4 regions of the Pseudoalteromonas sp. S4741 genome follow, and region 1 is predicted to be linked to each of the others. Evidence: predicted binding sites of a transcription regulator. Region 1 holds the regulator's gene; each other region holds the start of a gene.
What was found. Region 1 encodes sigma-54, which starts transcription at its own class of promoters, with help from an activator protein. Its sites were predicted from a motif close to GTTGGCACGNNNNTNGNNT; they were not measured.
Positions count from the first base shown of each region.

Region 2: the regulator sigma-54 is predicted to act here: its motif matches at 3,182-3,200, upstream of CWC30_RS06025 (YggN family protein).
Region 3: the regulator sigma-54 is predicted to act here: its motif matches at 1,693-1,711, upstream of glnA (glutamate--ammonia ligase).
Region 4: the regulator sigma-54 is predicted to act here: its motif matches at 2,331-2,349, upstream of CWC30_RS01420 (LiaF domain-containing protein).

Region 1 covers NZ_PNCN01000063.1:12,954-17,935, forward strand. The annotation lists gene CWC30_RS10580 (HPr family phosphocarrier protein) at 1-157, opposite strand, end outside; gene rapZ (RNase adapter RapZ) at 177-1,019, opposite strand; gene ptsN (PTS IIA-like nitrogen regulatory protein PtsN) at 1,039-1,491, opposite strand; gene hpf (ribosome hibernation promoting factor) at 1,496-1,783, opposite strand; gene CWC30_RS10600 (RNA polymerase factor sigma-54) at 1,810-3,309, opposite strand; gene lptB (LPS export ABC transporter ATP-binding protein) at 3,379-4,104, opposite strand; gene lptA (lipopolysaccharide transport periplasmic protein LptA) at 4,101-4,640, opposite strand; gene lptC (LPS export ABC transporter periplasmic protein LptC) at 4,630-4,982, opposite strand, start outside.
Region 2 covers NZ_PNCN01000032.1:61,075-66,056, forward strand. The annotation lists gene CWC30_RS05995 (c-type cytochrome) at 1-146, shown strand, start outside; gene CWC30_RS06000 (cytochrome b/b6 domain-containing protein) at 199-855, opposite strand; gene CWC30_RS06005 (AzlC family ABC transporter permease) at 961-1,665, shown strand; gene CWC30_RS06010 (AzlD domain-containing protein) at 1,662-1,961, shown strand; gene CWC30_RS06015 (glutathione peroxidase) at 2,055-2,546, shown strand; gene CWC30_RS06020 (PA3496 family putative envelope integrity protein) at 2,665-2,850, opposite strand; gene CWC30_RS06025 (YggN family protein) at 3,238-4,032, shown strand; gene CWC30_RS18365 (hypothetical protein) at 4,792-4,932, shown strand.
Region 3 covers NZ_PNCN01000031.1:39,307-44,288, forward strand. The annotation lists gene CWC30_RS05440 (DUF4124 domain-containing protein) at 1-114, opposite strand, end outside; gene glnA (glutamate--ammonia ligase) at 230-1,636, opposite strand; gene typA (translational GTPase TypA) at 2,143-3,966, shown strand; partial or broken gene CWC30_RS05455 (sugar-binding protein) at 4,361-4,645, opposite strand; gene CWC30_RS05460 (BLUF domain-containing protein) at 4,641-4,820, opposite strand; gene CWC30_RS05465 (MBL fold metallo-hydrolase) at 4,967-4,982, opposite strand, start outside.
Region 4 covers NZ_PNCN01000011.1:453-5,434, reverse strand. The annotation lists gene CWC30_RS01440 (SAP domain-containing protein) at 1-747, opposite strand, end outside; tRNA gene CWC30_RS01435 (tRNA-Ile) at 923-999, opposite strand; gene CWC30_RS01430 (YqaE/Pmp3 family membrane protein) at 1,278-1,436, opposite strand; gene CWC30_RS01425 (BON domain-containing protein) at 1,501-2,070, opposite strand; gene CWC30_RS01420 (LiaF domain-containing protein) at 2,384-3,049, shown strand; partial or broken gene CWC30_RS01415 (VOC family protein) at 3,096-3,512, opposite strand; gene suhB (inositol-1-monophosphatase) at 3,749-4,552, shown strand; partial or broken gene CWC30_RS01405 (GGDEF domain-containing protein) at 4,611-4,982, opposite strand, start outside.

The DNA of each region.
Region 1 (4,982 bases):
ACATAAGTGCCAGCACGCTATCGCCAGCGGCTTGTTTGTCATCTTGAAATAAAGTGATTGTGGCATCAAATTGCACAGAAAGCTGAGCTAATACTGTCGCCGCTCTAGCGTGTAATCCTAATTTGTTTTTTATTAAAAATGTATTTTCTAAGCGCATGACATGTTCTCACTCGGTATTATTCTTGTTCTCGGTGGCGAATTTTTACATTAGGATGGCTCATTGCAAAGCTTTCGCCAATGGTTTGCGCTAAATAAACAGAGCGGTGTTGCCCACCGGTGCAGCCAATTGCAATAGTCAAATAGCTGCGGTTATTTCTTTCTAAATGAGGCAGCCATGTTTGCACGAATGTTTGAATTTGCCATGTAAATTTTTGTACTATGCTGTGGCTGGCTAGGTAGTCTTTTACTGGTTGATCTAGCCCTGTGAGTGGCTTAAGTTCAGGCTCCCAATGCGGGTTTGGTAAAAAGCGAGCGTCAAATACATAATCTGCTTCTTTGGGTATACCGTGCTTAAAACCAAATGACTCAAAGGTAATGATCAGTTGTTTGTCTTTTTTACCGAGTATTTTTTCACGAATAGATTCAGCCAGCTGATGCACACTTAAATCCGTAGTATCAATCATATAATCGGCACGGTTAATGAGCACATCAAGGAGTTGTTTTTCTTTTTTTATTGCTAAATCAAGTGGCAGTGAGTCAATCGAAAGAGGGTGAAGGCGCCGTGTCTCTGAAAAGCGTTTAATTAAGGTTTGATCGTCACTGTCTAAATAAAACACCGTTGGCTTAGTAAAACCAGGTAAATATTCAATGATTTCATTAAACTGTTGCTGCTCTTTAGGTAAATTACGCACATCAACACTTACGGCTATTTTGTTGTAGCTGTCGGAAACACTACGAACAAGAGATGGTAATAAATTTAAAGGAATATTATCTACACAATAATAACCTAAATCCTCAACAACACGCAGCGCAACAGATTTACCAGAACCTGAGCGACCACTTATAATTATTAATTCCATTTATCACCCTTAATTGTTACTACGGTTGACTTACAATTACTTGATACAGCTCATTGTCGGATTTTGCCGCTCGTAATTGCTTACAAAATTCTTTATCGTTGAGCTTTTCTGCTATAGTGGCTAAGGTTTTTAAATGCTGCTTATTGTCACCATCAGGTACAATTAAGGCAACAAAAATGTCGACCGGTCTGTTATCTATCGCATCAAAATTAATAGCCGTTTCGCTCACTAATATAAGAGCAAGAGGCTCTTGTACACCACTCATACGACCATGAGGAATTGCAATTCCTCGACCTATACCTGTACTCCCTAGTTTTTCTCTGGCGGTTAACGCGTTAAGAATATCTTGTTGTGTTAAATAGGGCAGTTTATTGTGAGCCAATTCACTGATAAATTCTAAAATTCTTTTTTTACTATTAAAAAGGACCGCAGCTTTACTGCAGTCCTGACAGATAAGTGAGCTTAATTTCATAGTGTTAGTGTCGAGCAAGTTTCTCTTTGTGTTTAATTACTTGACGATCTAGCTTGTCAATCAGCGAGTCTATAGCGGCATACATATCTTGGTGTTCAGTAGAAGCAAAAATCTCAGCGCCACTAACATGAACGGTTGCTTCGGCTTTTTGGTTTAGTTTTTCTACATCGAGAATAACGTGCACATTCGTTATGTGATCAGTGTGCCTCTGTAACTTCGAAAATTTACTATTTACGTAGTCTCTAAGCGAGTCGGTAATATCTACATGGCGACCAGTTAAATTCAGTTGCATAAACATTTTCCTCTTTGTTGTACGCCTTAAATCAAACTTTTACGTTGATTTGACGGGGGAATAGCTAGAGATTCGCGATACTTTGCAATAGTTCTCCTTGCTACTTTAATTCCTTGCTCAGCCAATATATCTGCAATTTTACTATCACTCAATGGTTTAGCTGAGTTTTCTGCAGCGATTAATTTTTTAATTAATGCGCGTATTGCTGTCGATGAACATTCGCCACCATTTTCAGTGCTTACATGGCTTGAAAAGAAATATTTAAGCTCAAAAATACCGCGTGGTGTGTGCATGTATTTTTGCGTAGTAACACGTGAAATAGTCGATTCGTGCATTTCTACCATTTCGGCCACGTCATTAAGTACCATAGGCTTCATCGCCTCAGGACCATGTTCAAAAAAGGCCTGTTGTTGTTGCACAATACAGTTAGTTACTTTAAGCAGTGTGTCGTTTCTACTTTCTAAGCTTTTTATAAACCATTTAGCTTCTTGTAAGTGTGAGCGAATAAACTGGCTATCGCCGCTTGATTTAACCGTACGCGACATAGCTGCATATTGGCTGTTTACCCTAATTTTAGGCATGCTATCTGGGTTTAGTTCAACCACCCAACGGCCTTTCACTTTTTTAACCGACACATCAGGAATAACGTACTCAGACTCTTCTCTAACAATAGTGTCAGCGGGTTTTGGGCTAAGCGTGTGAATTAACGTCATGACTTCTTTAAGCTCATCTTCTTTGAGCTTAGTTTTTTTCATTAACGTGCGATAATCACGCGCAGCCAGTAAGTCAATGTGATCGGTTAAGATCATTTTTGTTTCGTTTAAAAAAGGCGTGTCTTGGTCAAACTGATTTAGTTGAATACACAAACACTCTTGTAAACTACGCGCGGCTATTCCTACCGGATCAAATAACTGAATACGCTTTAAAACGGCTTCTATTTCATCAAGTTCAACTTCATCTTCTATGTCGTTTTCTTGATTAAAACTTTCTAATATTTCTTCACAGCTAAGGGTTAAAATACCAGAATCGTCCACAGCTTCTACGATTGCAATCGCGATGGCTTCATCTGTTGGGCTAAATGGCGTCAGTTGCAATTGCCACATTAAATATTCATGCAGCGTTTCAGTTGAAGAGCCTTGATAAATTGATTCATCTTCAGGCATTGGTCCCGAGGAAGAGGCAGGTGCTGCGCTCATGTATTCATCCCATGTAACATCCATTGCCATATCATCGCTAATGGTGTCTTTGGTCATGGCTTCGCCGCTATCTTGCTCATATTCGCTAGGTTTTTCATCAGCTGAAGCACTTAGCGTTGATTCATCGGTATCGGCTTTTTGTTCGTTTTTACCCGCAGCATCTTCACTGTAATCTTGTTCTTCAACTTCAAGCAAGGGATTACTATCGAGTGCTTCTTGAATTTCTTGCTGGAGATCCAATGTACTGAGCTGCAATAAGCGAATTGCTTGTTGCAACTGTGGAGTCATTGTAAGTTGCTGGCCCATGCGCAGCTGTAATGATTGCCTCATTTATCTCTAACAATCCTTTTAAATTAGTATGATTAATCTTAGCAGATGCTTAGTGGAATAACACACATATTAGAGCTTGAACTGCTCGCCCAAATAAACATCGCGTACTGTTTTATCGTTTAATACATATTCTGGAGTGCCTGATGCAATTAACTCCCCATGAGAAACTATGTAGGCTTTTTCACAAACATCAAGTGTTTCGCGGACGTTGTGATCTGTAATCAATACGCCAATTCCTCGGTTTTTAAGGTGCTCTATAATCTTTTTAATATCTAATACAGAGATAGGATCAACCCCTGCAAAGGGTTCGTCTAGTAGTATAAATTTAGGATTTGCTGCTAATGCTCGCGCAATTTCAACACGGCGACGCTCACCACCTGACAGAGCCATACCTTGGCTGTCACGAATATGCTGAATACTAAATTCATCAAGTAAATTATTTAAGGTATCTTCACGTTGTTGCTTATTGAGCCCTTTACGTGTTTCTAATATAGCCATTAAGTTTTGATAAACCGTCAGCTTTCTAAAAATAGATGATTCTTGTGGTAAATATCCTATCCCTAGGCGAGCTCGACTGTGCATTGGTAATAAAGTGATATCTTGATCATCGATTGATATTTTACCTTTATCGCTCGGTACAAGGCCTACAATCATGTAAAAGGTCGTGGTTTTACCTGCGCCATTGGGGCCAAGTAAGCCGACAATGCTGCCTGCTTCAACTTCTAGACCAACGTTTTTCACCACTTCACGGCCTTTATAGCTTTTCGCTAATAGCTCTGCTTTTAATGTGCTCATGGTTGGCCTTTATCGTCTTCTTTTTTGTTTTCAACAGGCACTAAAATAGTGTGTACACGGTCTGTTGAGTTTTCGTCTTTTTCTGCGCTAATTAACTGCTGCTCTATATCGTAGGTGATACTTTTAGCAGTTATTTTTTGACCTGCTTGAGCAATACTGGCATCGCCGATTAAGGTTAAAAAACGTTGCGAAACATCGTAACGTACTTCATTCGCACTGGCACTCATGATGGTGCCATCTGCTTGTGTTTCTTCAAAATATGCAGGGCTGCCTGTGGCAATTAATAATTGCTTGTTATCGCCTAAGTCATCGCGTTTATGCACTTCTAAACGGTCAGCTGTGATACGGCGATTACCATGAATAATTTCAACATTTTTCTCAAAAATGCCCACGTTTTCTTTTAATTGACCTTCCTGCCTGTCAGCACTAATTGAGATTTGATTAGCCGCAGGAGCTTCAGTGGTTTCCTCTGCATGGCTATGAAATGCAATCAGTAATGAAGGAACAATTAGAATTTTAAATAGGTTATTGGTCATAATATAGGGTTCGCGTATGGTTAATAAGTTTAATCACTTCGGTTTTTAAATCGGCCTCAAGGCCTTTGCCTGTGATTTTTAAATTAGGTCCTGTAATAACGACAGGCTGCTCTGACTGCATAGTGAGTAGTTTTATATCTACATTGATGCTATCGGCTGTGATCGTATCGATCATGGCGTTATCGGCTAAATTTAGCGCTTTTACATTGCCCTCTAATACGAGTTGACGATCGTCGTAGAGGGTGGCCTCATCAGCGTTAATACGCCATGTTTGCTGCTCGTTGTATAACGTAAATATAGGTTTTTCAAAAAAGGTAAAACCAAGTTGTTGGTATAACTCCA
Region 2 (4,982 bases), on a different contig from region 1:
CTTTTATGAAAAAAGCGACAGCGTTTCAGCAATATGCTGATGAACTTGCTGTAGCAGCTCAAACAGGTGACAAAGCGGTCATTGGTAAAGCATTTGGTGCATGGGCTAAAGGCTGTAAAGATTGCCATAAGCAATTCAAAGACTAATAAACACTGTGTATTAAACAATAAAAATGGCGCTGTATTAGCGCCATTTTTTTTAACTAAGCAGATAACTTAAAGGTTCACTTCCCCAAGTACTCATAATTAAAACCAGTAATAGTAAAAATAAAACCCATGCAATCCATGGTGACTTTGTCTCAGGCTCTGAGCTTTGTGTTGCCAGTGCTTTATTACCGGTGATCATAGCTTTTACCAAAGGCTTGCCTTTTATTTTATAAGCAATAATAGCCACAACATGCAAAATAATCGCATAAAATAAAATATCAAAATTGATATGATGCAGCCAGTTAGCGAAATCAATCGTATCACTCGATACATACTGCGCTAACGGGCCATCAGTTAAAATACCATCACTGCTCATTAAACCACTAACCAGCTGCGTAATAATCAGTATAAAAAATAATAACACCATATAACTGCCTGGTGCAGAATGGCCCACATCATTTGTTTTTTTGCCACTAAAAGAAGCAAGCACCGATTTAGGTGAATGCAGTAATGCCGATATTCTTGCCGTTTTACTGCCTATGAGACCCCATATAATCCGCGTTGAAATAAGCGCTAAAGTAAAAAAGCCAACCACAAAATGTAGCTCTATCATGCCCTCTTCAGCACTAAAATAAAGCGCAGCAATACTCAATACTAATAACCAATGAAAGCTTCTTAAAAAGCCATCCCACACTTTTACCTTGAACATTGCACCTTCCCTAAAAAACAGTATCATCTAAAACGCTAACTATTTTAGCATCTTAATCTTAAGGTATCCCGATGAGTCTTTCTACTATTACACAGAGTAAAACACATGCAGTCCATTAAAAAACCGATACTAAAAGGCTTTTTAGATATGCTGCCATTATGTTTAGCCGTTATTCCTTGGGGTATTTTATGTGGCTCGTTGGCAATACAAAATGGCTTTACTCCTTTTGAAACTCAAGCTATGTCGCTATTGGTATTTGCTGGCTCGGCTCAACTGGTTGCTATTGAGTTAATGGCTGGTAATACCCCTCTGTTAACCATTTTATTTACCACATTTATTATTAGCTCTCGTCATTTTTTATATGGCTTGGCGGTTCGTCACAAAGTGATTGAGCAACCTATGCGTTGGCGCCTTCCAGTCAGCTTTGTATTAACCGATGAACTATTTGCTTTTTCGCATCATCCTCGCGCCTACCAGACTAAAACGCGCCTAATTTACGCGCTCAGCGCAGGCTTTAGCTTTTACATTGCTTGGAATATTTGGACACTGTTCGGTATTGTAGCCGGTACTATACTCCCTGATCTCACCAATTTAGGACTCGACTTTGCGATTGCTGCAACCTTTATTGCTTTGGTTATCCCAGGAGTTAAAAATTTAGCCACACTTATCACTGTCATTGTTGCAGGGATCTGTGCCACTTTATTAAAAAGCACAGGCTTTGAGCTGTGGTTGGTATGCTCAGCACTACTCGCGATGAGTGCAGGTTACGCTGTAACTAGAATAGTAAAAAATAAGGACACTAAATCATGATGACGACTATTTTACTTATGGCATGTATTACCTTTTTTACTCGTTATTTATTCTTACATCGCGCGCTACCATTTAAAGTAGGGCCTAAAATGCAGCAGTTTTTGAGCTTCAGTGCACCTGCGGTTCTAACAGCGATTTGGGTGCCTATCGTATTTATAAATGATGGTGGCATTAATCTAAATTGGCAAAATCCTTATTTAAGCGCAGCGATTGTAGCCATTATAGTTGCTTACAAAACACATAATATTTACCTAACCACACTTGCTGGTATGGGGTTATTTTTGATTTTAAATTAACAGTAACGCCATAGCAGTGTTCACTATTTCGACTTTGTTAATCACCAAGCAAAGGTTAGACTATGCCAAATAAACAAATAATAGCTTAATAATATGCACCCATTTCATCAACTAAGTGCAACTAGCCTGCAAGGCCAACCTATCGATTTTCAAGAGTTTGTAGGTAAAGTTGTGTTAATAGTAAATACTGCAAGTGAGTGTGGATTCACTTATCAATATAAGTCATTGCAAGCATTACACGAAAAGTATGCCTGCCAAGGTTTAGTCATTGTAGGTTTCCCGTGTAACCAATTTGGCCAGCAAGAACCCGGAGACGCGAATCAAATAGCGCAAGGTTGCTTAATCAATTACGGAGTTAGTTTTTTAATCGCAGAAAAAGTGAACGTTAATGGTCAGCATACACATCCGGTTTTTCGCTATTTAAAATCTGTATTACCGGGGTTGTTAACACGAAAAATTAAGTGGAATTTCACAAAATTTTTGATTAATTCAGATGGCTCACCTATTAAGCGCTACGCGCCCTTTACTAAACCTGAAAAACTAGAAAAAGTAATTGAAAAAGCATTGCTCGCAGCTAAAGTTTGAGGCTTAAAAATTATAAAGAGGCATAAAGCCTCTTTATTACCAACCCACAGAGCTTTAAATACTACCTAAGTAGCAGTTAAAAGCTAATATGTCGGCACTGATTTGTACTAGCGACAACCTAATCAATATAATCGTTTAAGTCATCTTCACCTAGGTTTTTACGCAAGCGTTTTTGCTCAAGGTAATCCTCTAACTTTCTTTTCACCTTTTGCTTTTTCTTGTCGTGTTGATTACGCCCGACCATTTCGTATTCGTCTTCAACAAAATCATCATCTAGCGCATCGTAACTAAATGTCTTACCCACAACCCACTCCATAAAGTGTTTGAGACCAATTACGGATTCTTGTATCGCGATAATTGGTGAAATTAAAATGTTCAACGCAAATTTATTGTACAAATTTCCGTCAAAATAAAGCCACATCGCTATCCTAAATAGTCTCTGTGTCAGTATTGTGAATAAATAGCGCTAAATTTGAATTGTGGAAAGTGAGAGTTTTTTATCGTATCGATAAATTTTATTTATTAGCATTTAATTGTTGGTTATTTTGACCAAATTTTAGCTTTTTCAATGACTTTACTTTCAACTTCAAAGCACCTTAAAAATCACAAGTCACTGTTTTTAAACACTAAAAACTATTGGCACCAAACTTGTTATAAGTTAATTATCATCAGCAAAAAACAGAGAATAAACATGAAAGAATTATTATTAGTTAGCGCAATTATGTGCGCCCCCGTCGCCATGGCTCATAACGATAACAGCTCTTCAATTTCATTTAGTAACGACGAATGTAACGTTGTATTTAATAACGATGTGCGCATCAAACCTAATGAGTTAGAAATTTTTAAAGCCAATAATCAGCGCATGCTATTTACCGCTGAAGGTGAGCTGTCTATCAATGGCGAGCAAGTAGCATTAAATAGTGCACAGCGCCAAGCACTGACCAACTACACAGATAATTTACGCGTGCAATTACCTGAAGTGGCCAATATTGCCCTTGAAGGGGTTAAAATTGCAGGTGTTGCATTAGAAGAAGTCGCCAATGCATTTAATATTGATGGCCTCGATAACATTGCAACCTTGATGGACGATATTCAACAAGAAGTAGAGGGTACCTTTTACCAACAAGGTACATTTGTCATGGGCCAGCAAAGCTTCACTCAGTTTGGTGAAAACTTTGAACAGCAGTTTGAACAACAAATAGAAACTGCCGTTGAGTCGGCCGTAATGCAATCAATGGGCAGTATTTTAGTAGCATTAGGCTCTGAGCTAATGGGTTCAGGTGGCGATATGCAAGCCTTTGAAGAGCGCATGGAAAATATGGGCGCACAAATAGAAGAAAAAGTAGAGCTCCATGCAAAAAAACTTGAACAGCGTGCAAATACACTGTGTGGTGACTTTATTGAAATCGCACAACAAGAAACTCAACTTGCTGCGCAAGTGCCTGCATTAAAAGGCTATGAGTTATTTACTATAAAACAGCACTAACTGCTCAGCATTTTAATTAATCTCCCTTTGCGGCATTTGCTTTTAAGCTATGCCGCATTTTGCGTTTTTTACCCCACCAGTCCCATTTAACTCAAATAATAGACTGTTGAGTGGATTTGCTCTTGCTGTGCAGAGGCATTTTGTGGCTTCATAGTAAAATACAAACCAAAGTATAATCTTCACTTCGCTCTAGATCACATAGAATGCCGTTCGAGCTGATGATTGTAAGCCCAAATTGCAACATATTAAAACCACTCCTTTTTAAGTTTTAAATTCTGAGGCGGTGCGATCCCCAGTTAGACGCGTTTTAAAACGCAACCAGCTCCAAAGTGCCTAGTAACCTAGGCACTTTTTTTATAATTTAAAAGCCTAGCAACACTCTTTTTTATCGTTTATTTTAACGATCTTCTCGGATAAATAATTAACCACCTATAAATAGCATGTTAAATCTTTGAATGAAGTAAAACCCACCCCAATAATACAAAATAATTTAATCTGAATAACTATTCAAAATAATCTATTTATAAACATATTAAAATAAAAAAACTGAAAAAAACCCCATGCAAAAGTGATATAGCACACAAATATAATGAATAAATATACAAAAATAAAAACAAACGCCATTAAATAGCAAATCAAAAAAACACTTTCAGATTAAAAAAACTAATACTTCACCAGCAATTTTTATCGCTTTATTTTTAACCAACCTACGGGCAAAATGCACACGTTTTCAACAGACACAACCTTGGAGCGAATACAATGAACCCAATTAATACATTAAACCAAACAGCCACAACTCACGTTGCAGTTAAACCAACTAATCGCAAAGCGAGAATGTTAGCTAAACTTAACCGTTACGGAAAAAAATTAGCACTTGGCGGTGCAATTCAATACAAATAGTCACCCAACCATGATTTTTGTATTGTTGCAGCAAACACCCAACCACTAAA
Region 3 (4,982 bases), on a different contig from region 1:
TGAAAAAACCAGCACCCCATTTTTGTCTTTCCATGCGTAAATTTTTTTATCGCTCGCATGGCTATTAAGGCTTAACATTAAAGCTATTAATAGCAACAAAATCTTACCTACCATCCAGCTATCCTGCATTGTTTAAACTAACTTCACTTTAGTGTAGAACCGTTAAATTTACCATAAAAAAAGCCCGCAAAGCGGGCTTAAAACACACATTATTTTATCGGTTAATAAATTAACAGCTGTAGTACATTTCGAACTCAACTGGGTGAGTTGTCATGTTAAGTTTTTCAACTTCTTTTGACTTAAGTGCGATGTAAGCATCGATTAGGTCATTGGTGAATACACCACCTTGGTTTAAGAATTCACGGTCTGAATCAAGCGCAGCTAATGCTTCATCTAATGATGAGGCTACTGTTGGAATTTCTGCCGCTTCTTCAGCTGGTAAGTCGTATAAGTCCTTGTCCATAGCATCGCCAGGGTGGATCTTGTTTTTAATTCCGTCAAGGCCAGCCATAAGCATTGCAGAGAAAGCAAGGTATGGGTTAGCAGTTGGATCTGGGAAGCGTACTTCGATACGACGACCTTTTGCAGATGGCACAACTGGAATACGGATTGATGCCGAACGGTTACGAGCCGAGTATGCAAGCATTACCGGAGCTTCAAAACCAGGTACTAAACGTTTGTATGAGTTAGTTGACGCATTAGCAAAAGCGTTGATCGCTTTAGCATGTTTGATGATACCGCCAATGTAGTAAAGTGCATCTTCAGAAAGTCCGCCGTATTTATCACCTGCGAATAAGTTTACGCCATCTTTTGCTAAAGACTGGTGACAGTGCATACCAGAACCGTTATCACCAACAATAGGTTTAGGCATAAATGTTGCCGTTTTACCGTAAAGGTGAGCCATGTTGTGGATAACATATTTCATTTCTTGGATTTCATCGGCCTTTAACACCATAGTGTTAAAACGCGTTGCAATTTCGTTTTGACCGGCAGTCGCCACTTCGTGGTGATGCGCTTCAACAACTTGCCCCATTTCTTCTAAAACTAGGCACGTTGCAGAACGCCAATCTTGGAAATCATCAACAGGTGCAACTGGGAAGTAACCGCCTTTAACACCTGGGCGATGGCCTGTGTTTCCATCTGCATATTCTTTATCTGAGTTCCAAGCTGCTTGCTTAGAATCAATTTTATACATTGAACCTGACATGTCAGATTTGTATTTAACATCGTCAAATACGAAAAACTCTGGCTCAGGACCAAATAAAACAGTGTCAGCAATACCCGTAGAGCGCATGTACTCTTCAGCGCGCTTAGCAACTGAGCGAGGGTCGCGTTCGTAACCTTGTAATGTAGAAGGTTCAACCACGTCACAACGAACTATTAGCGTTGTTTCTTCTGTGAAAGGGTCAAGTTTAATTGAATCTGCATCTGGTAATAACACCATGTCTGATTCGTTGATGCCTTTCCAGCCAGCAATTGAAGAACCGTCAAACATCTTTCCATCTTCAAAAAAGTCTTCATCAACTTGATGGTGAGGAATAGAAATATGTTGCTCTTTACCTTTTGTGTCAGTAAAGCGTAAATCAATGAACTTAACGTCATTTTCTTTAATAAAATCTAAAACCGATTGTGACATGTGTCCTCCAACTATTGGGTTTTATTATTGCTGCATTAAATGCTTTAGCTACTAGTAAGCCGATTTCATGCCATTATTTTAACCTACTGTTTATTAAGTTAAAAAATATGGCTGCACAAAAATAGTCATGCGTATTGCACTTTTTTGGTGCGTAAGATGTCCATAGTGGTGCAAAAAATCCACACTTAAATTTGCATGTATTTTAATCATCTAAATCAGCTTAACTTAAATAGTAAATAGCGCCAAAGCAATTAACAAATTAGCTAAAAAATGACAGTTTGTGTAATTTGTCGAAATTTATTTCATATAAATGTCATATAAAAAACAGATACTTAGTAAAAGTATTAAGAAAGTTTTTAAAATTGTATTGGATAAACTTTCATCCATGTCATTAATGAGGGATAATATGCGCCCTTTTAAATCCTATGCTGGGACATCTGGTGAAAACGCAGATGAGTGCGTAGATCTTGCAGGATCAATGAGAATAAACTTCTCTGAGTAAAAATATGAGCATCGAACAGTTAAGAAATATAGCGATTATCGCGCACGTTGACCACGGTAAAACAACGTTGGTTGACAAACTACTTGAGCAATCAGGTACATTAGAAACACGCGGCGGTAACGAAGAGCGCGTGATGGACTCAAACGACATTGAGAAAGAACGTGGTATTACCATTTTGGCCAAAAATACAGCCATTTCTTGGAAAGACTACCATATCAATATCGTAGATACCCCGGGACACGCCGATTTTGGTGGTGAAGTTGAACGCGTACTTTCGATGGCTGACTCAGTATTGTTACTTGTTGATGCTCAAGAAGGTCCAATGCCACAAACGCGTTTCGTAACGCAAAAAGCATTCGCACAAGGCTTAAAGCCAATTGTTGTTATCAATAAGATTGATAAGCCTGGTGCACGTCCTGATTGGGTTATGGATCAAATCTTTGATTTATTCGATAACCTTGGTGCAACTGACGAACAGTTAGACTTTAAAGTAATCTACGCTTCAGCAATCAATGGTTGGGCTACATTAGATTTAGACGAGCCGTCTGACAACATGGAACCTATGTTCCAAATGATCGTTGACGAAGTATCACCACCAGAAGCTGATCCTGAAGGTGACTTCCAAATGCAAATCTCTCAGCTTGATTACAACTCTTATAAAGGTGTAATCGGTGTTGGTCGTATTAAGCGTGGCTCTGTTGCTCCTAACCAACAAGTGACTATTATCAGCGCTGATGGTTCTACGCGTAACGGTAAAATTGGTTCAGTACAAAGTTATTTAGGTCTTGAGCGAATCGAAACTGACCGTGGTTATGCAGGTAATATCGTAACAGTAACAGGTATTGGTGAGCTGAAAATATCAGACACAGTGTGTGCGCCTAATAATGTTGAAGCACTACCTCCACTAAGTGTTGATGAGCCTACAGTAACAATGACCTTCTCTGTAAATACATCACCATTTGCTGGTAAAGAAGGTAAGTTTGTAACGTCGCGTAATATCCTTGAGCGTTTACAAAACGAGCTTGTACATAACGTTGCACTTCGTGTAGAAGAGACAGATAACCCAGATAGCTTCCGCGTATCTGGCCGTGGTGAATTACACCTTGGTATCTTAATCGAGAACATGCGCCGTGAAGGTTACGAGCTAGCTGTATCACGTCCAGAAGTAATTTTGCGTGAAGTAGACGGTGTATTAGAAGAACCGTATGAAACAGTAACAATTGACTGTGAAGAAGAGCACCAAGGTTCTATCATGGAGCAAATTGGTCTTCGTAAGGGGGAACTTACTGATATGGCACCAGATGGTAAAGGCCGTATGCGTATGGACTTTATGATCCCAAGCCGTGGTTTAATCGGTTTTCAAACTGACTTCATGACGCTTACTTCTGGTTCTGGCCTTATGTACCACACATTCGATCATTACGGTCCTCATAAAGGCGGTACTATTGGCGCACGTAAGAACGGTGTAATGATTGCAAATGCGACAGGTAAAGCACTTACTAACGCATTATTCAACTTACAAGAGCGTGGGAAATTATTCATCGGTCACGGTGTTGAAGTTTACGAAGGTATGGTTATCGGTATTCATAGTCGTGATAACGACCTTACCGTTAACGCACTTAAAGGTAAGCAGCTTACTAACGTTCGTGCATCTGGTACAGATGAAGCACAAACACTTACGCCACCATTGAACTACACACTTGAGCAAGCGCTTGAGTTCATCGATGATGACGAGTTAGTAGAAGTAACACCTGAGAACATTCGTATTCGTAAACGCCACTTAACTGAAAGTGAGCGTAAGCGTGCGGGTCGTGCTGCTAAAGCTTAATAGTCTTTAGAGTAAGCATAATAAAAGCCGCTGTATTGCAAAATACAGCGGCTTTTTTGTGGGTGAAAACAAGCGCTATTAGCTATAAGTCGTCAGCTGTCAGATTAGAACAGTGTAATTGAATCGCTTGGTATTAATGTGGCTATTAGGTGAAAGCCGCTAGATTTTGTAAACCTTGCAACATAGTGTTTTTCCTCTAAAAGCGCTGCGCCTCTTATCCTCTTTGTAAATAATTCACTTAAAAATGTTTGCACAAAGAGAAGGGAGTGAGCAGTAAAAGAGTCAGATCTTAAACAATCTATAATGTAAAGCACCTGTAATTGTTGCTCGGATACTTTTTGCTTGGTTTCGCTGTGCTCAGCCCAACCTAAGTTTTCAACTATTGTATTAATGGTTACTTACTTTTTGGCAGTAGGGTGATTTTGCCAAATACGTCTGCATCTATAAACCCACGGTTTCTGTCACCATTGACTGGTTGTACTTCATGGGAGCCCATAAAGCGTTCGCGTACTTCGCTACCATCGTTATCGCAGTAGGCGAGCATAAAACCAATGAGGTGTTTTTCAGTTAACTTAATCGGTGTGTTTTGTGCGCCTTGTTGATAATCATTCGGGTAGAGTTTTATTGCCACTTCCCACGTGATGTTATAGGGCGCAGTGGTATTGCGTTTGCAGTTAGTTGAGCATAATTACATTGTGATGACGTTTGTCATTTAATATTTGTTGATAGGTATTATTAACAGCGGTTTTGGAGCCTTCAAGGCATTGTAAAAAGTACTCATTACTAAAACATAACATGCCGGTGACATTTGTTTTTACATTGTAGGTTCGCGCATTTTGTAAAATATTTTCTATATCTTCAGGCCCAAACCACTACTTATTTTACTGGCGTAAATGAGTCGCACAAGAAACATAAAACCCCTGACTGTTTAGTTAATTAAAGATAGTTCAGTGAGGGGGTTATTACTAATTATGTAAACGCATTTTGTGTAAATGACTAACTAAAGCTGGATGCTT
Region 4 (4,982 bases), on a different contig from region 1:
TAATTCATCACCCAGCTTTAACCCCCAAAGAAACATACTGATTGCTCCTTGACGCACTATAGGCTTTAAATCAGGATGTATCTCAGAAAGAATGAGTGGCCAATCATCAAGAATATTATTAATTATAAAAACCTCTCTTGAACCACCAAAATTAGACCAGTCAACTCCTAAGCCTGATGGAAATGGTAAACTCAGTTGATGTTTCCTAACTGGCTCAAAAGCATCTTCAAAGTTTCTATTTTGAGCTTGATTTACTGATAGCTCAATTGCAGCAAACATTTCATTTTTAATGATTTGTTCTTTAGCTTCAATTTGTTTCGCTCCCTCACAGGAACAAACCAAAAAATCATGTTCTAATGAATTACCATTAAAATAATTTGGTGCTGCTTCCAAAATCCTACGAACTAAAACAGGTTTTGTACCAGAAGTTGGCAGGTTAAGGTTTTGAGAAATATTTTTTAACTTTGGAGCAGAATAAGTCGCTGTGACAACTTCCTGAGTATTAGCTGACTGTAAAACCCCCTCTTTTTCATATTTAATTAAAGCGAGCTCTGCATCACGACCTAAGTAACTAGTCCAATCTCTCATACTCAACACTTTCGATAAGCTTTTAGGTTTTAAAAAGCTCTTTAGAAAGTAGTATTCGTTAGTATCCATCATTCCCTTCCTATTGCTTAGAACGATAAATATTATAGCATTGACTTGATGGGAAAATGATTTACCTAAATGTTGACCACTATCAAGCAAAACAATGTCCAATCATATAGCAACAAGCTTTCCTGCTTAGAAGTGAAGCTCAGTAAAAGGTAAGGGATTAATCATATCAAGCATATAGAGATGTTTTCCGCTATACTAAAAGTAGCACAGAGGTAGCACAGGGTAATTTCGGTTAGTAGGTGTTTACTTGGAAAGCTTTGAAAAGTGGTGGCCCCTCCCAGACTCGAACTGGGGACCTAACGATTATGAGTCGTGTGCTCTAACCAACTGAGCTAAGGGGCCATCTTTGTATAACTGTAAGCAGTTAATTTTTTGAAGCGTTTAGCCACAGAGCGACTAAAGCGGGTTGCAGTATAAAAAGTTTTTAGGGGCTTGTCACTAGCAAAAAGCTTTATTTTAACAATCAAAGGGCTAACTGCTCAAATAGTAAGCTTTTAGATTTATTGATGGTGACGTTGAGGAAACGAACTCATTAAATAATAGTAGTCTGAGTAACTAATACACGTACCTTACGATGGCAATTAGCAACTCAGTATTAAATGTATTACTGCGATAGGGTATTATTTTTTGGCGATAATATAAATCGCATGAATTAATCCAGGGAAATAGCCGAGTAAGGTTAGCAAAATATTTAACCAAAAATGCATCCCTAGTCCTACCTGTAAAAACACACCCAGTGGTGGTAATAAAATAGAAAAAATAATTCTAATGATATCCATAATTTAATCCTTATAATGTTAGCAAAGCAAAAAGCCCAGCAGGGCTGGGCTTTAGTATAGTGTATTATTCTGCAATAACAGTTAATTCATCCACTACCTTGCGAACATCTTCAGCGTTTTTAGCAATTTCCATCGCTAATTGCTTTTCAGCATCAGACTCAACTGTACCTTTTAGAGTTACCACACCATTATCGGTATCAACATCAATGTCTGTACCACCTACTTCAGAATCAAATAAGTAACGTGTTGTAATCACTGTAGTGATTTTAGCATCGGTTAAATCACTTTCAGTGTCGTTACCCATCATTTTAGAATCATGCTTCTTCATGTCGGTGTTTTTTACCACAGTTAGACTGTTTTCAACGTCAGTTACACCATCTAGGCTTAGCACGAGTTCTTCAGCAAGCTCTTTATCTAATTCGCTGTTTACTTTACCTGTTAGCATTACCTTGCCGTTTTTTACGTCCGTGTTGATATCAAAGTTATTTAGATTGGTGTTCATAAGCAATACTGTTTCTGCTTTCCCATCAATCCAAGCATCTTTGCTTTCGTTTTCCCAACTGCTTGCCTGAGCGCCCATTGCGGTTGTTCCTAATACTAGGGCTGCAATCATAGACTTATTAAATGTTTTCATAATCGTTCTCCTTTTGATTAAAGACACTTAAGCTAATGCGAGCATCGGGCCAACATTTTTTAACCTTTAATTTCAATAAGTTATTTTAAAATAGTAGATATTGGCTTAAACCTACTAAGTAAACATTTACAGACTATTGCGTAAAAGTTTCTCGAATAGCGAAACTTACTAAATAATTGTATATTTGGTTAATCTGTCGTTAATATAATAAAGAATCAAAAACCAAAAATCATAAACCACTGAATTTAAAAAATTTAGTATTTGGTATAAGGCTTGCTTTGAAATAACCAGCAACCATAAAAGGATAATTTAAATGTCTGTTAAAATTGAAGACCGCCCTATTGAGCAAGTTCGTGAGCAAGTGATTGATCAGCTCATTTATAACTACAGCCATGGTGTTATTTCTGTAGAAGCATTTGAAAGGCGCTTAGACGACGCCATGGCAGCGAGTGACAATAAAGCACTTATGGATCTCGTTGAAGATTTAACCTTAAATACTGACCAGCAATATAAGGCGCAAAAGCACTCTCAATTTGCACCTAATTATAGCGCGCAGCATGAGACTGATGAAGAGCCACTTACATTAAGAAGCATTCTTGGTTCGAGTGAACGAAGCGGCCAATGGGTAGTTCCTCAAAACATTTACATAGAAAACTACATGGGGTCAGTCAATCTTGATTTTACGGATGCTATTTTTACCCACCAACATGTCACTATTCACGTTAATTGTTATTTTGGCAGCGAAGAAATATATGTACCAGAGCACGTTAATGTAGTTTCTAAAATGTTTTGTATTTTAGGCAGTTTTGAAAATAAAAAAGTGTCACTAAATAAGCGCCAAGGGCCAACGATTCACATTGAAGGAAAAACTGTTTTAGGCTCTGTGGAAGTTAAAGTTAAACGCACTATTAAAGAAAAATTTATTAACTTTGCAAATGATCTAAAAACTCAACTTGGCATGAATGGTAAACATTATTAAATATGCTAAACATTGAATGAAGCCATAATAGTTGGCTTCATTCATATTATAAGTCGTTATTTCGTTCACTAGGTACATCACTCATGTACTCTACAAACTCAACCTCAAACCCTGCAGGGTCAATATAATAAAATTTTTTCTAAATGGATTTACAGCACCTTCTTTACTTATTGCAAAGCCCGCATGTTTTAGGCGCGCTATTACTGCATTTAAGTTATTGGTTACATAGGCAAAGTGTGCCAAACCAACTTGATGTCCTGATAGGTCGCAGTTTCCCCTTCCCCATGATCGCTTATAGCAATATATTGATCGTTATCACCAAAATGTACCCAGCGTCTTGGTTTGCCATATCAGGTTCCTTCCCCCCCCCACTTCTAATTGACCAATAGGGAAACGCTGCTTGGTAAAACTTAAGCATGGCGTTTATGTCACTAACAACTAAATTTACGTGTTCTAATTTCATAACTTTCTTCCTATTAATTGAACATAGAACATCATAAAACCTCAAGTTAACTTTAGGTAAAGCGCTAATTTACAAATTTATTGCCTGTTTTCATTCCAATAAATATATTGAAAGATCATGCCTGTACAAAAAACACTCACAAGTATTTAGGCTTTATGGTTTACTTTATGGCAAAAACCGCTAAAATACGCCGGCTTAAATATATAAACGTTCTTTTACAACCCAAAGGTAATACCATGCATCCAATGTTAAACATTGCGGTTCGCGCTGCGCGTAACGCAGGCAAGCTTATTCTTCGTGCAAGTGAAGACTTATCAAAAGTTGAAGTGCAACAAAAAGGCACTAATGATTTAGTTACGAACATTGATAAAGAAGCCGAAGCCGTAATTCGTGACACTATTTTACGTTCTTACCCTGATCACTGCATCGTTGGTGAAGAGTTAGGCGAACACAAAGGTAAGGATGCTGATTACCAATGGATTGTTGACCCACTTGATGGCACAACTAACTTCATTAAGGGTATCCCTCATTTCGCAGTATCTATTGCACTTAAAGTTAAAGGTCGTTTAGACCAAGCCGTAATTTACGATCCAATTCGAGGCGAACTTTTCACCGCTTCTCGTGGTCAAGGCGCACAGTTAAATAGCAAACGTTTACGTGTATCTAAAACGGTTGAACTTGCAGGTTCTATTCTTGCAACAGGTTTCCCTTTCAAACAAAAACACCACTTAGATGCCTATTCTGAAGCGTTTAAAGCATTATTCGTACATACCGCTGATATTCGTCGAGCAGGTTCTGCAGCACTTGATATGGCGTATGTTGCAGCGGGTCGTGTTGATGGTTTCTTTGAAATTGGTTTAAAACCGTGGGATACAGCAGCAGGCGAGCTATTAGTTAAAGAAGCTGGCGGCATGGTTGTTGATTTTGCTGGCGGTAATAACTACAACGTGAGCGGTAACGTTATTTGTGGTGCACCTAAGCTAACACAAGCGATTGTTCGTGAAATGCGCCCAGTATTATCTGAGTCGTTATTACGTTAATCGTAATACCGCACTTAAAAAAGGAGCCTAGGCTCCTTTTTTGCTTTTTGTTAGCCACTTTTTTACTATTGGATAAACGCACAACAGCGGGTGCTGGCCTTTTTCGATTACAAATAAATAAGTAGCTGTGACGATAACGTTTTGCTTTTTTAGCATCTGTGGCTAATGCCGCTACTTGATGGCTATTTTTACACTGCTGCAGATCCGGCTCAACTAAACCTATCGATAGTGTAAGTAAAGGTACAAACTGCTTTTCGCCCTCTCGATTAGTTGTCCAATACCCTTTTTCAGCAATATGCTCTGGCGTAAAAAATACGCGTGACTGCAGTTTAAATTGCGTGATAATGGTATTACAAACCTCCACCGCATCTTTTTTTTCAAACACCACCATAAAGTCATCGCCACCAATATGCCCGACAAAGTTAGCGCT